2 regions of the Bradyrhizobium sp. 26S5 genome follow, and region 2 is predicted to be linked to the other one. Evidence: riboswitches for the same ligand, from Rfam matches in the RefSeq annotation. Region 2 holds a riboswitch; the other holds the start of a gene.
The links. A riboswitch is a leader RNA that binds a small molecule or an ion and turns the genes downstream of it on or off. The one in region 2 is predicted to bind cobalamin.
Positions count from the first base shown of each region.

Region 1 (7,426 bases), 2.1 Mb from region 2:
CGGGACCCATAACCACCAATGATGATTGTTGCGACGCGCTGGGCCACAGCGCGCTTCAACAACTCGGCCCTGTGGTTATGGGTCCCGGCTTTCGCCGGGACGACGCAGGGATGGATATCGTTCATCTCTCACAACGGCTCGTCGTCATTGCCATAGCGGTCGATCTTCGGCGTGGCGATGTCGCCATCCTCGTCATACTCGTCGTCCGGCGGCGCGGCGGGTAGCGGAGGCGCCTTCGACTTTTCGTCGGACTTCTTGCTGGGCTTGTCGGCGCCCTTGCTCGTCTTTCCGGCCTTGCCCATGCGTTTCCCCTGCGCGGGTTAAATCAGCTGCCGGAATTCTACCCCAGTTTGCTGGCGCTTGTAATGGAGCGAGACGGCGCGGCGGGATCACACCCGCCGCGCCCGATCACGCTCTAAAACGTCGCGCCAGCCTTCACCATGTAGGTGCGGCCGGGGAGCGGATAGGCCGAGAAGCGGCCATCCGTGAATGAGCTCGCGATGGCGTAGTCGTAATAGAGCGCGTTGAACAGGTTGTTGACGCTGAGCGACCAGAAGAAGCGATCGACTTGCCCGCTCAGCTTGATGTCGGCGGTGGCGTTAGCGGGAATCCGGGTCTGGGTGTTGGCCTGGTCGTTGTCCATGATGCGCGAGCTCCAGGCGCGCGCGGTGGCGTCGAACACCAGATAGTTCTGCCAGATATTCCAGGTCACGCCGAGACTGCCGGTGTAGCGCGACACCAGCGGCACGTCATTGCCGGCCCAGATGCCTTCGCGGAAGACCGCGCGGGTGATCGCCATGCCGCCGCGCAGGGTCACGCTGTCGGTGACCTTGAGCGAGGCGCTGGTCTCGCTTCCGTAGCGGCGGGTGGGGTCGAGATCGACGTTGTAGAACAGCACCGGGTTGAAATGGATCTCGTTCTCGAGATCCATCAGATAAACGCTGGTCTGGACCTGGAAGCGGTTGGTCCTGACCCGGAAGCCGCCCTCGACGTCCTGCGACGTCTGGGTCTTGAGCGCAAAATTCTGCGCGATGGGCAGGAAGGTTAGCGGGTCGAATGACGGACCCGAGGCGACGCGTTCGTCGACATCGGGCGTGCGGAATGCGCGTGCGGCGCGGCCGAACACCGAGAATGTGTCGGTGAAGCGATGCTCGACGCCGACATGCAGCGCATATTGCGTCTCGTTGCTGTCGAGCGGCGACGCTTGCGTGTCGAACGCGAACGGCGCATTCGGGTCGTAGCGATCGCGCGCCGAGACGCTGGTATTCTGGACGCGTGCGCCATAGGCGAAGTCAGTGGTCGGCAGCAATCCGAGCGTGTGCTGCCAGTAGCCGGCCACGCTCTGCTGCTCGATATTGTAGATGTGGAAGGGGTCGACGCCCTGGAACGCGCCGCGTGCCTGACGGAACGTCGAATCGTAATAGTCGATGCCGGTGAGGATCGTCGACGGCATCCCCAGCATCACGTTCTTGACGCTGAGCCGCGGCGTCAGCGACCAGGTCTCCAGCGCGGCATCGTTGTAGGTCGAGGCGAAGCTGATGGTCGGTACCGTGCCGAAGAAGCCGCTTTGGGTATCGCGCTGCCGCCAGCCGCCGTCGACGATCAGGTCGACGCCGTTGATCAGCGTTTTGGTGAAGCCGGCGGTGACGCTGGCGGTCTGCTGGTTGGCATAGTCGAACGGCGTGCTGCTGCCCCTGCGGTCGGTTTGCAGCTCGTTCACCCCGATCGAGGGATCGACCAGCCGCCCGCCGGGCAGACCGAGCTTCTGGTCGCTGCCCGTGACGGTGAGGAAAGCGGTGAGATCGGGCGTGGTGTAGTTGATACTGCCGACGGCGTTGCGCTGGTCGAGCGCGTTGTTGACGCGGTAGCCGTCGGACTTGATGCCGTTGCCGTAGAACGAGGTGGACCACGGTCCCGCATTGAGCGCCGCGGAGACGGCGGCCATGCGGGTGTTGAACGAGCCGTATCCGGCCTCGGCTCGCATTGCCGTCGGCGGACCGCCGACACCGGTCTTGGTGATGATGTTGACAACGCCGCCCACCGCGTTGTCGCCGTAGAGCACGGCGCCGCTGTTGCCGCGCGTGATCTCGATGCGCGCGATCGAATCGAGCGGGATCGTGGTGAGGTCGAAGCCGGCCTTGTCGACGTCGTTGAGCCGGCGGCCATTGAGCAGGAACAGCGTGTTGTCGGTGGCGAATGCGCCGAAGCCGCGCAGGTCGACCGAGGTCTTGGCGCCGTTCGGCCCGCCATAGAGCGTTTGCAGCTGCACGCCCGGCACCTGCGCGAGGATTTCAGGCAGCGACTGCACCGGCGAATGCGCGATGTCGTCGGCGGTGATCACGGCCGAGGACGATCCGACAATGCCGGCGAACTGGCGACCGCCGCTGGTGCCGCCCGTTCCGGTGGCCGTGCCTGTCCCTGTGGTGCCCGATCCGCTTCCGCCGCCTACATTGGTGCTCTCTGCGGTGCCCGGCGCCGGACGGCGCGGTGCCGGCGCTTCGTCCGCAGCCGGCTTGGCGCGCGTGACGTTCTGTTCGCCCGGCTTGGTGACTTCGATGGCCGGTAGTTGATCGGGAGCAGGCGCCTGCTGCGCCCGCGCGGCGGCGGTGAAGACTGCCGGCGCGAGCATCGTCGTCGCGAGCAGAAGCGCGCGGCGCCGCCAATGGTGGAATGGGTAGGACGACATAAGCGAGACCTCGGTAACGTCAGTGGCACGTCACCGCGAACCAGTCTCACCATCGTGCTAACAGCCTCAGGTGAAGCTCATGCCTGTACTCCCCGACCGGCATCTTCGCGTGTGACCACGGCTGACGGCAGGTCTCCTGGCTCGCGGGTCGTTACCCTTCGTCGCCTTCCCAGGACCGAGATTCCCAGTGGCCTGTGACGAAGGATTCACCGCATACAGTTGCGGGGGCAGCCGCGGCCTTGGGGAAGTTTCCCCGCACCGCATTCCCTTTTCATCTCATGAAAGAACCGTCATGTTCATCTAGGGTTCGGCCGGGCAGCAAAGTCAATCCGGCGGAAGTCGGGCGGCGGTCAGACGGCCACGGTTTTTGTCGAGTGTCGCTTGTCTGCCACGGCGATCGCTGTAAGAGCATGGATCCGATGAGCGTGCAGGATTTTGCCTTGGCGGCCGAGGTCGCGGCGCGGCGCCGATGGGGCGCCACCGCGGCGCTGCTCGCGCTTGTGGTGCTGCTGTGCGTGATCTCGCTCGGCATCGGGCCGGTGCGGCTGTCGCCGCTCGCGGTGATCGAGGCGCTGTTCGGCGGCGGCAGCGATGTGGCGCAGGTGATCGTGCGCGAAATCCGTTTGCCGCGCACCATTCTCGCGTTCGCAATCGGCGGCATTCTTGGGCTGTCAGGCGCGGCGCTGCAGGGCCTGCTGCGCAATCCGCTGGCCTCGCCGTCGCTGTTCGGTGCGCCGCAATCGGCGGCGTTCGGCGCGGTGCTGGTGATCGCGCTCGGCCTGGCCGACGTGCGCTCCTACGCGTTGCCGGTGGTGGCGATCATCGCCGCGTTCGGCTCGGTGTTCGCGCTGCTCGCGATCGCCGGCCGCAATGCCGGGCTGTTGATCCTGATCCTCGCGGGGCTTGCGATCTCGAGCTTCGCCGGTGCTGCGACCGCGCTGGTGATGAATCTTTCCAGCAATCCCTTCGTGGTGCTGGAGATCGCGTTCTGGCTGCTCGGCTCGCTGGAGGACCGCAGCTTTCAGCATGTGGCGCTGGCGCTGCCCTTCATCATCGCGGGTGCCGCGATCCTGCTCAGCCAGGCGAACGCGTTCCGTGCGCTGACGCTTGGCGAGGAGGCCGCGCAGAGCCTCGGCGTCGATGTCGGGCGGCTGCGGCTCTTCGTGATCGCGGGCGTTGCGCTCGGCGTCGGCGGCGCGGTCGCGGTCACCGGCACGATCGGCTTCATCGGGCTCGTCGCGCCGCATCTGATGCGTCCCCTGATCGGTCACGATCCGGCGCGGCTGCTGGTGCCGAGCGCGCTCACCGGCGCGGCGCTGCTGCTCGCGGCCGATATCGCGGTGCGCATCATCCCCTCGACCTCGGACATCAAGGTCGGCGTGCTGACCTCGATCATCGGCGTGCCGTTCTTCCTCTATCTGATCATGCGCGAACGCCGCGCGCTCGGCGGAGGCGTGGCATGACGCTGCTGTCCGCCATCGCGCTCGATGCTTCGCTCGGCAGCCGAAAGGTGCTGCACGATGTCTCGCTGTCGCTGGCATCGGGCCATTTGGTCGCGCTGGTCGGCCCGAACGGCGCCGGCAAGACCACACTGCTGCGCGCGCTCGCCGGATTGATTCCGTCCGACGGCGAGATCCGGATTGGCGGCGACGCATTGGCGTCACTGCCGCTACGCGAGCGCGCGAAGCGCTTCGCCTATCTGCCGCAGGGGCACATGGTGCATTGGCCGCTGCCGGCGCGCGATATCGTTGCGCTCGGCCGCTATCCGCATGGCGCGACCGATCCGGCGCGGCTATCGCCGAAGGACATGGAGGCCGTGCTGCGGGCGATGCAGGCGGTCGACGTCACTGAATTCAGCGACCGCCGCGTCACCGAGCTGTCCGGCGGTGAGCGCAGCCGCGTCGCGCTGGCGCGGGTGCTCGCGGTCGAGGCGCCGGTGATCCTCGCCGACGAGCCGACCGCGTCGCTCGATCCGCGCCACCAGATCGACGTGATGCAGAAGCTGCGCAACGTCGCCGACACCGGCGTCTTGGTCATCGTGGTGACACACGATCTCGGGCTCGCGGCGCGCTTTGCCGATCACGTGCTGGTGCTGTCGGAGGGCCGGCTGGCGGCGCAAGGCCCGCCGGATGAGGCGCTGTCGGAAGCGGTCCTCGCCAGCGTGTTCCGGTCAGCGCCTACCGCGCTGAATTTCAGCGCGAGGCCGTCATCGTGCCGTGGGCGGACGTGTGATGCGCATGCGGTACCGCCGCGGACGCGCTGCACCTCTCCCGCTTGCGGGGGAGCATAGGCCGCCTTCGGCGGCCGTTCTTAAGAAACGCCGAAGCGAGGCTTCGGCTGTGTCGCATCGAAAGATGCGATGCGGGCGGGGGCTTTCTCCACTCGAAGAGTGTTCATTGCGGCGCTACCCCCACCCCAACCCTCCCCCGCAAGCGGGAGAGGGGGCGCACCTTTTGCGTGTCAGCCATCACGCTCGGCTCTGCTTTTTGCTGACGCTCTCCGTTCTTGCTGGGCTCATGTCCGCCAGTACCGCGTCCGCCGCCGGGCCGCGCATCGTCTCGATGAATGTCTGCAGTGACCAGCTCGTGCTGTCGCTGGCTGATCACGACCAGATCCTCGGGCTCAGCCGTTTCTCCCGCGATGCCTGGCAATCCTGGGCCGCCGAACAGGCGCGAAACTATCCGCGGCTGTCCGGCGAGGCCGAGGATGTGCTGCTGCTCAAGCCCGACCTTGTCGTCGTCAGCCTGTTCGACAAGCGGGCGACGCGCGATCTGTTGAAGGCGAAGGGGCTGCATCTCGTCGAGTTCACGGTGCCGCGCACGCTCGACGAGGTGAGGGAGCAGATCCGCGCGATGGGCGATGTGCTGCAGCATCCGGATCGCGCAGAGGCCGGGATCGCGCGGCTCGACGCGGCGATCGCGCGGGCGCGGGCCGTGGCTGACGGTCATCATTATCGCGTGCTGCCGCTGGAGCGGCGCGGCTTTGTGTCGGGTGAGAGCAGCCTGGTCAGCTCGCTGCTGGCGGCAACGGGTCTTTCCAACGCGGCCGGCGAGCTCGGCTTCAACGCCGGCGGATTTGCCTCGCTGGAAGCAATCGTGAAACTGCGGCCGGATTTCATCCTGGTGGCGGAGGCGGGCGATCGCGCCGAGGATGACGGCCGCGCCTTCCTGCTGCACCCGGCGCTGGAGCGGTTCTATCCGGAGAGCAAGCGCATCGTGCTGCCGGAGCGGCTCACCGTCTGCGGCGGCGTGATGCTGGCGGATGCGCTGGATCGGTTGACGGCGGAGCTGCAGCGGGTAAGCGCCGAGCGCTCTAATTAACCCCGTCGTCCTGAGGTGCGAGCTCTTGCGAGCCTCGAAGGATGCACGGCCCCGATATCGCCAAATGCGCGCGGACACAGTGTGGCCGTCGACCCTTCGAGGCTCGCCCAGCGGTGCAAGTGCACCGCAAGGCTCGCACCTCAGGGTGACGGTCGATAATTTCGCGCGCGTTAACGAAGAGCCTAGGGAATTACCCCAGCACCACCGGCCCGCCGGCCTTCTTCCAGGCGTCCATGCCGCCCTCGATATGCGCGGTGTTCGCCAGTCCCGCCTTCTTCGCGGCGGCCACCGCCATCGCCGAGCGTTCGCCGAAGGCGCAGAAGAACACGACGCGGCGGCCGGTCGCGGCGGCGACTTCGCGCAGCATGCCGCCGGGCTGCAAGGTGGCGCAAATCCCGGGATAGGGCGCGTGCAGTGCGCCCGCGAGCGTGCCGTGCTTGGCCCGTTCGCCGCTCTCGCGCAAATCGACCAGCAGGATATCGGGCCGGCCGAGGCTCGCGATGGCGTCTCGGGCGCTGAGGGAGAGGCCTTCCTTGGCGAGCTCGTCCTGGTGCAGGCCGACATGCATGTTGGCGGGCAGCACGACATCCATCAGCTTCGGGTTCGGCAGATTGAGGTTGTTCATCAGCTCGACATAGTCGTCGATCGATTTGACCTGCAGCCGCGGATTGTAGCGCTTCTCCTCGCCGATCGTGGAGACGGTGTCGCCCTTGTAGTCATGCGCGGGGAATACCATCGTCTCTTCGGGCAGCCTCAAGAGGCGATTGAAGATCGAATCGTACTGCGCCCGCGCGCTGCCGTTCTGGAAATCGGTGCGGCCGGTGCCGCGGATCAAGAGCGTATCGCCGGTGAAGACGCGGTCGCCCATCAGATAGCTGTAGGAATCGTCGGTGTGGCCAGGCGTGTACATCGCCTCGAGGCAGAGGCCCTCGATCGTCACTTTGTCGCCGTCGGAAACGCGCATCGACACCACGTCGGCCTTGCTCTGCTCGCCCATGATGGTGATGCACTGGGTGCGGTCGCGCAGCTCGCCGAGGCCGGTGACGTGATCGGCATGCAGATGTGTATCGACGGCCTTGACCAGCCTGAGGTCGAGTTCCTGCAGCAGCTTGCAGTAGCGGTCGGCCTTCTCCAGCACCGGATCGAGGATCAGCGCCTCGCCGCCGGCGCGGCTCGCGAGCAGATAGCTGTAGGTGCCGGACACGCTGTCGAAGAGCTGGCGAAAGATCATGACGGCTTACCTATTCTCCGGGCCGAGTCACAGGGAGGATATTATTCCATAGATAGGGTCGATTCAAAGCAAATCCATCCCCGCGCGGATACGGGTCCCGTCACCCTGAGGAGCCGCGCAGCGGCGTCTCGAAGGGTGGACGGCCCGGCTCTTTCCGCGAGGAGAGCAAATGCGCGCGGAGACACCGGG
Region 1 is NZ_CP145948.1:9,006,288-9,013,713, reverse strand. Features, by position in the region: gene V5279_RS42645 (hypothetical protein) at 129-302, opposite strand; gene V5279_RS42640 (TonB-dependent receptor) at 416-2,686, opposite strand; cobalamin riboswitch at 2,796-2,993, opposite strand; gene V5279_RS42635 (iron ABC transporter permease) at 3,106-4,149, shown strand; partial or broken gene V5279_RS42630 (ABC transporter ATP-binding protein) at 4,146-4,918, shown strand; gene V5279_RS42625 (ABC transporter substrate-binding protein) at 5,203-6,006, shown strand; gene V5279_RS42620 (MBL fold metallo-hydrolase) at 6,197-7,237, opposite strand.
Region 1: it holds a riboswitch for cobalamin, as region 2 does, so the genes downstream of both, V5279_RS42640 (TonB-dependent receptor) here and V5279_RS06780 (ribonucleoside-diphosphate reductase subunit alpha) in region 2, are expected to answer to the same signal.

Region 2 (7,426 bases):
CCGATGGTGCCCAGGCGATCCATGAGAGCGGCCAAGGCTGGGTCGATGGCGCCGGCGGCGTGGTGAATCAGGCGAGTATCGATGCCGGCGAACAGGGTCGCGCGCCGGGCAGCTACCAGTCTGCAAGCGCAACGCCTGCCACTGCAACACCCGTGTTCTTCGTTCCTCCTCCACCGCCACCTCTTGCGATGGTTCCGCTTGCCGTCGCTCAGGCGCCAGCGCCGTCATCTCAGCCAGCGCCGTCATCTCAGCCAGCGCCAGTGTGGTCGCACGAGGTCAAGGACGGCAAGGCGACGATCAACCTTGGTGATAAGTATACGATCACAGCCGATGAGAAGGACGGCACCTGGACCGTTAGGAACAACCAGACCGGCCATGTCTCGAGGATCCACGGCGATCCTCACGTCGATGCTAATGGCGACGGCAAGGACGATTTCGACTTCAAGAAAGGTATGACCTTCCAGCTCGACGACGGCACGAAGATCACGGTGGACACGGTCGATTATGGCAAAGGAAAAACCATCTCCTCGAAGCTCACCATCACCAACGGCGACAATGCCATGGTTGTGGAGGGGCTCGGTGACGACAAGGATGGGAAGAACAATCTGAAGGTCACGCAGTCTAATGCTGGGCGGACGCTTGATCAGCTGACGTCCGATGGCGCTCAGACAATCCATGAGACAACTCAGGGGTGGGTTGACAACTCCGGACGCAAGGTGACGCAGGCGGTGATCAACCACAATGAGAACCCGGATGCGCCACCGGATTTCAAGACGATGATGCACGAGAGCATGTTCCAGCGCATTTTCCATCGCCATGCACAGCCGGCATGAGGCCCGATCCCGGGGCGTGTCGGAAACTCGTGGAAGCGGGCGCTAGCGCCCGCCTTTCATTTTCGCCAAACGGCCGCGAGAAGGGCAGCTTGGCGATCTATCGATTCAGGATCGACGGTAACAGTCAGATTGTCTCGGCAATCGCAGCCTTCGCCCCGACAAACGGGCGGAGGGCCTCCAGGCCCGGCTACCCGGCCAGAATTGCTGTGGCGCGTTCCCGCCCGTTGTCGGCGATGGAGGCGCTGCACAGGAACGGTGCTCTCAGGTTTGTCTGCATGTCAAAGTCATGCCGACGCAAGCGTCGCAGTGAAAATCCCGTCAAGATCGCAAATTGGATTGAGGGCTGCCTCGATGGCGCGATCTACCCTCGGCTCAAAAGCACAAGCCCTGCCTCGCGTTGAGCTCTGCCTGTCTTTAGCCTCCGAAGCCGGGCGTGAACCCTTGCGCCCCCCGAACATCCATCAGCTTCTCAGGAAGCCGGAGGCGCTATGGGCTTTGAGCATCGCCATTCCCGTCAAAGTAAGCTGCTAGGGACGTTAAAAGGAAATCGCAGCAGCCCGCCGCCAAAAAGATCCCGGTGCATTCGGATTCGCGGGACCCGCTCGCAGCTCGGATCTGAGATCATTGAATGCGCATCTAATTGGTGGCACGTGCCAAGTTTCACTTGGCACGTCTTCGATTCGATTACTACGCGGGCTGTATCTCTATGTGGCGCCGAGCTTCGGCTCACCCATCATCAAGCTCGCTCATGGCCTCATCCATATCCGACTGGGAATCGCTTATGACTTGCGTGGCGACGGAAACGAGAGCCTTTTCGAATGCTCGGCGCAGTAGCGCTGCACGCGTGTCATCGCCGCCGCTCTCGGCGGTGTCGGAGGGGGCGCCAACCTGCGGCGCTGTTGCATTAATATCGGCTGCGTTCATGTCGTAACACCCGGATAGCGGCGTCGCCGCGAGATGACCTATCCGCTTCATGCTAGCAGGGACAGCTTGCGAAAAGCTGACTAAGATCGAGCCTCCTTGGCGGCTTCATCCATGACCACGCAAGTGAGGACAACCGTTGTGCCGGCACGGTCATTACTGCGATCGGAGCTCTGGTAAATCATGGCGCCAAAACACTTGGCCACGTCAGCAAGCGCGACGGCGACTGTTGCGCGTTGAAGGCTCAGTGGTACCACAAGCATTTGTGGAGCTATCGCGCTCGATCTGGCGCGCGCGGCAAGCCACCGAGATCGCACGATCATGGCAGGACGCACCTCACGCCAGTTCCACAAGAAGAGCAACACCTTGCTGGCGCAGCTCGATCGCATTCTCGACCGCTTTGAATTGCAAGCCAAACGTTGCGCGTCATGAGATTATCCCTCGCCAGCATCGCCCAGAACCTTCGCCGAACGGATTCCTATCCAACGCGGACTCGCATAGGCACCCGTCATCGCGACGGAGCATCGAAATCAAAATGCTGCCACTCTTTTCACAGAATGGGCCGAAGCAGGGGGGGGCATTTGCTCGAACACAGCGTTGCGGGCCCGGACCCGGAGCGGACGTGGCGTCCTGCGTCTCGACTCCCCTGCCACAAGCCTTGACGAATCTCGACGCGCGGCGTCTGTATGTAGATCTGCCACGGTCTTCCATTCTGCATCTAGTAGGGTGGAAGCTAAGAGAGAACCCGGTGCGCCGGTAACGGCTATTCCGGGGCTGCCCCCGCAACTGTAAGCGGCGAGCGGTTGTCATAATGGTCACTGGCCGCGACAGCACCGGGAAGGCCGACAGCCGCAGCGACCCGCGAGCCAGGAGACCGGCCGCGACAGAATAGAACGTCCTCGGGCGGGGTGCCCCGTGCGTCGCTTGCAGCCTGGGACGTTTGACCCGTCTCCTCGCAAGTCGTGCGCGTGGCTTCACCCCCTAACATCGCGGGGTTGCCGATGTCGCCGTCTTACGATTTCAATCAGCATGGTCATCTAATTGAGTGGCCGAGTGTGCGGCCGTGGCCGGCGCGGCCAAAGTCTGCCGCGCCTCAGCGGTGTGTTGTGCCGCCGCCGTCATCGCCTCCGCTGCCGCGGCCTCTCGCGCCATTGCCAAAGCCGTCCGATCTCACGCTCGATCGATCGCGCGACGGCCTGCTGACCGCGTTCGGCAAGCTAACGCGCCGATCGTTCTGCTCGTCGGCGAAAGCGTCCAGGACATGTTCGCGCGGGTGTCCTGTGCCTTCGCGGACGATGTTGCGCACGCCCAACGTCTCTATGACGCGATGTCTCGGCTGTGGTTCATGCCAGCCACGCCGGTGCTGTCCAATGGCGGCACCACGCGCGGCCTGCCAATCTCGTGCTTCCTTAACTCGGTGTCGGACTCGCTCGAAGGCATCGTTGGCACCTGGGACGAAAACGTGTGGCTTGCCTCCAACGGGGGCGGTATCGGCACGTACTGGGGCAATGTTCGCTCGATCGGAGAGAAGGTGAAGGGCGGCGTCAGCTCAGGCGTCATCCCGTTCATCCACGTCATGGACGGCCTGACGCTGGCGATCGGCCAGGGCTCGTTGCGGCGCGGCTCGGCGGCGGTCTATCTCGATATCCAGCATCCCGAGATCGAGGAGTTTCTCGAGATCCGCAAGGCGTCCGGCGACTTCAACCGCAAGAGCCTCAACCTGCATCACGGCATCAACCTCACCGACGAGCTCATGCGTGCCGTGGGCGCCGGCACCGCGTTCGCTCTGCGCAGCCCGAAGACGAACGAGGTCGTCCGCGAGATCGACGCGCGACAGCTATGGCAACGCATTCTTGAGAACCGGTTGCAGACAGGCGAGCCTTATCTCTTGTTCATCGACACTGTGAATCGCGCGCTTCCCAAGCACCAGCGCGAGCTCGGTCTCAAGGTCTCGACCTCCAACCTGTGCAGCGAGATTACGCTCCCGACCGGCATCGACCATCGCGGCGAGGAGCGCACCGCGGTGTGCTGTCTGTCATCGCTCAACCTCGAGACTCGGGACCAATGGAATGAGGAACCCGGCTTCATCGAGGACGTCATGCGCTTCCTCGACAACGTGCTCACCCACTTCATCACGACGGCGCCGGAGGGTATGAAGCGGGCCCGCTACGCCGCCCTGCGCGAGCGCTCCGTCGGACTTGGCGTCATGGGCTTCCACTCGTTCCTCCAGGCGAATGGCATTCCAATGGAGAGTGGCTTGGCGAAATCATTCAATCTAAAGATGTTTCAGAAGATCCGGGGTGATGCCGACGCGGCATCCGTCGCCCTTGCTCGCGAGCGTGGCCCGTGCCCGGACGCCCTGGAACGTGGCGTGATGGAGCGCTTCAGCCAGAAGATCGCGATCGCGCCGACTGCTTCGATCAGCATCATCTGCGGCGGCACCAGCGCATGCATCGAGCCGATCCCGGCCAACATCTACACCCACAAGACGTTGTCTGGTGCCATCTCGGTACGTAATCCTCATCTGACCAGGGTACTGATCGCCAAGGGCGCCGACACCCCGGTGACCTGGCAGTCGATCATTGCGCAGGAGGGGTCGGTCGCCCATTCCGACATTCTGTCGGAACACGAGAAAGCGGTGTTTCGCACCGCTTTCGAGGTCGACCAGCGCTGGATCGTCGAGCTTGCAGGCGACCGGGCCGCATTCATCTGCCAGAGTCAGTCAATCAACCTCTATCTGCCGGCCGAGGTCGATAAGTGGGATCTCCACATGCTGCACTGGACGGCGTGGAAGCGTGGGGTGAAGAGCCTTTATCACTGCCGTTCAAAATCGATCTCGCGCGCGGCGTTCGCCGGCAAGATCGTCGACGATGACGAGGCCGCGCCGCGGCAGCTGCCTGCGCAGCGCACCGATTATGAGGAGTGCCTCGCATGTCAATGATCGATCTCTCGTGTGTCGATCCGCGCACGCTGATCGGCAAGGGACGCGTTGGTCTCCTTGACTCGATGGGCAGCTATGACGTTGATCGCTACGCTTGGGCCTACGAGTTCTGGAAGCGTCAGCAGCAGACGCATTGGATGGCCGAGGAGGTGCCGCTCGGCAACGACCTCAAGGACTGGGCGTCGGACCGCGTCACCGCCAGCGAGCGCGCGCTGCTCACCCAGATCTTTCGCTTCTTTACTCAGTCGGACATCGAGGTCGGTGACAATTATCTCAAGCGATACATCCCGATTTTCCAGCCGCTCACCGTCCAGATGATGATGGCGGCCTTCACGAACATGGAGACGGTCCACATCAACGCCTATGCGCTGCTGCTCAAGACGCTCGGCATGCCCAAGACCGAGTTCGAGGCATTTCGCAGCTATGCGCAAATGCGCGCCAAGGCGGACTACATGCACGAGTTCGGCGTTGACACCGTGGCCGATGTCGCGCGCACCCTGGCTATGTTCGGCGCCTTTACCGAAGGCATGGCGTTGTTCGCGAGCTTCGCTATGCTGCTCAATTTTCCGCGCCACAACAAGATGAACGGCATGGGACAGATCGTAAGCTGGTCGGTGCGCGACGAGAGTCTCCACTGCGAGGGCGTCATCAAGCTGTTTCACGAATGGCACCGCGAGACCGGCGCCGTGACGCGCTCGGTCCGTGACGACATCGTCGATGTCGCCAGAACGATGGTAAAGCTGGAGGAGAACTTCGTCGATCTCGCCTTTGGCCTGGGCAAGATCGAGGGCATGCGTCCTGAGCAGATCCACGCCTACGTCCGTTATGTCGCCGACTGGCGACTGACCCAACTCCGGATTGCCCCGGTTTTCGGCTTCTTCAAGGCGGAGGAGGATGGGTTCACGCAGCTCAAGCCGCATCCGCTGCCTTGGCTCGTCGAGATTCTCAATGGCGTCGAGCACGCCAATTTCTTCGAGCAGCGCGCCACGGAGTACTCCAAGGCGGCGAGCCGAGGCAGCTGGGGGACGGCGAGGACGGGGTGTGGGCGGCTTTCGGCCGTATGTAGGCAGCCGGAACAGCATGCGTCCGTTCATACATCTTGGAGGTTCGCGGAAGTCCTCTGCTGCGGCTTCCGGCGGCACAGCGGACCTCAAGCGGCATCATCCACGCCGCTCGAAAATCATAATGGGGAACACCCGCCCACGGGGCTGATGTACGAAAGTGAAGTCTGATCTTGTGCTGAGTTGCTTCGGTGCGGCAGACTTCGAAAAGGCGATCACAATCGTTGCAATTTGCAGATTGGCGAGACGTCCGTCCCGCATACGGAACTCGGAAAGTTCTGGCGGTACAACTTCGGAAGGCCGAGCCTGAGATGGTCCGGCGTGCGAAGGCCGGGCGTGAGAGGGGCCGGCGGAGGATGGCCGGCGTGCGAGGGATTTTTATCCATATCCTGCCATAGCAAATCTTGGTCGAAATCAGGATGCGCCTCGATCGCCTGAGCGATCGTCTGCTGCGAGAGGTGATGCGGGGACGGTTCTGGTGCTGGATCTGCACCGAGCGCAGCCGGCGCATGCGAATCATCCTCCCAACGCAAGCCTGGCGAATAGGGTTGCGCTATATCCAGGTACGGCGAATAAGGGTGCCGAGCATCCAAGTACGGCGAATAGTGACGGCCTGCGTCCAGATATGGCGAATAGGGCTCCCCCGGCAGCGCGGGCGAGGCGGTACGATGTGGCGCAGCACCACCCTGAGCGCCGTTGAGCTGCTGCTCAAAGCCGGTAGCGTCCGTGGGCGGTAGCGGTGAATTGGTGTCCGGGCTCGTGTTCGATGGTCCGAATTCGTTGAAATCCATCTGTCACTCCCGCATGATGGAGCAGCTCGAGCAATGCGAAGGCTCCTGTCCTGCGAGACCGAAGCAGCTGTTTCGGAGGTTCGCGTTGATCTTCAAGCTCTCCTGGATGCACACGTCTGGCGCGGTCGATGCGAGGCGCCGCCATCCAGACAGGCTCGTCCTGGGTAAGGCGGCTTTCGAAAAGCTGACGACCAGATGGATTTAAGCGAATGCAGTTCGGATCCTCGGCTCGAGCTCTCTCGTATTGTTAAGTCACTTCTGGCCTGCAGCTTCGCGCGCGATGCCGTCCTGATGCTGCGCTTCTGAGGAATAGTGGCTTTCAGGTCGTCCGTCGCGAATGACCGTGCTCGAGGAGCCACGAAACAACATCAAAACCGACCCCAGTGGCGGCTTTTCGGCAGCGGTTGGATTCCGCCGCGCCTGCGCCTCCGCCACAAGGCCCTTGAGCGTTTGGTCCACGAGCGCGATGAAGCGCGGCGGGCCCGAAGCCAGGACGAGGCCATCTCCTGGAGCCGGCTTCACGATATAGCGCTCATCGGAGATGTTGAGCACATCGAGCGCGGTCCTGAACGCATCGAAGCTGATCGGGTTCAACACAATGAGACGGCTTTGCGCCTCTTGAGCCGCGGATATGTAAAGCACGAGACCGTCGTAATACCATTGAAGATTGTACAGATTGGTCAAGCGCTCGAGGAACTCTCGCGGTGGCTGGTCCGGCATTCGCCCACGAATCCGGCCCTTTACCTCGGCGCTGACATTGACCCTGATATTGTGATTGTTGCCGAACTCCTGCAGCGCGGCGGAAAGGTCCTGATCCAGAACCGTGTAGCTGTAAGGAGCCGACGGCAGTGAGAGGGACGCGCCGAGCGCGCTTACCGA
Region 2 is NZ_CP145948.1:1,417,391-1,424,816, forward strand. Features, by position in the region: gene V5279_RS06770 (DUF1521 domain-containing protein) at 1-833, shown strand, start outside; gene V5279_RS06775 (hypothetical protein) at 1,560-1,757, opposite strand; cobalamin riboswitch at 2,438-2,651, shown strand; gene V5279_RS06780 (ribonucleoside-diphosphate reductase subunit alpha) at 3,016-4,695, shown strand; gene V5279_RS06785 (ribonucleotide-diphosphate reductase subunit beta) at 4,686-5,927, shown strand; gene V5279_RS06790 (hypothetical protein) at 5,972-6,547, opposite strand; gene V5279_RS06795 (nodulation protein NolW) at 6,800-7,426, opposite strand, start outside.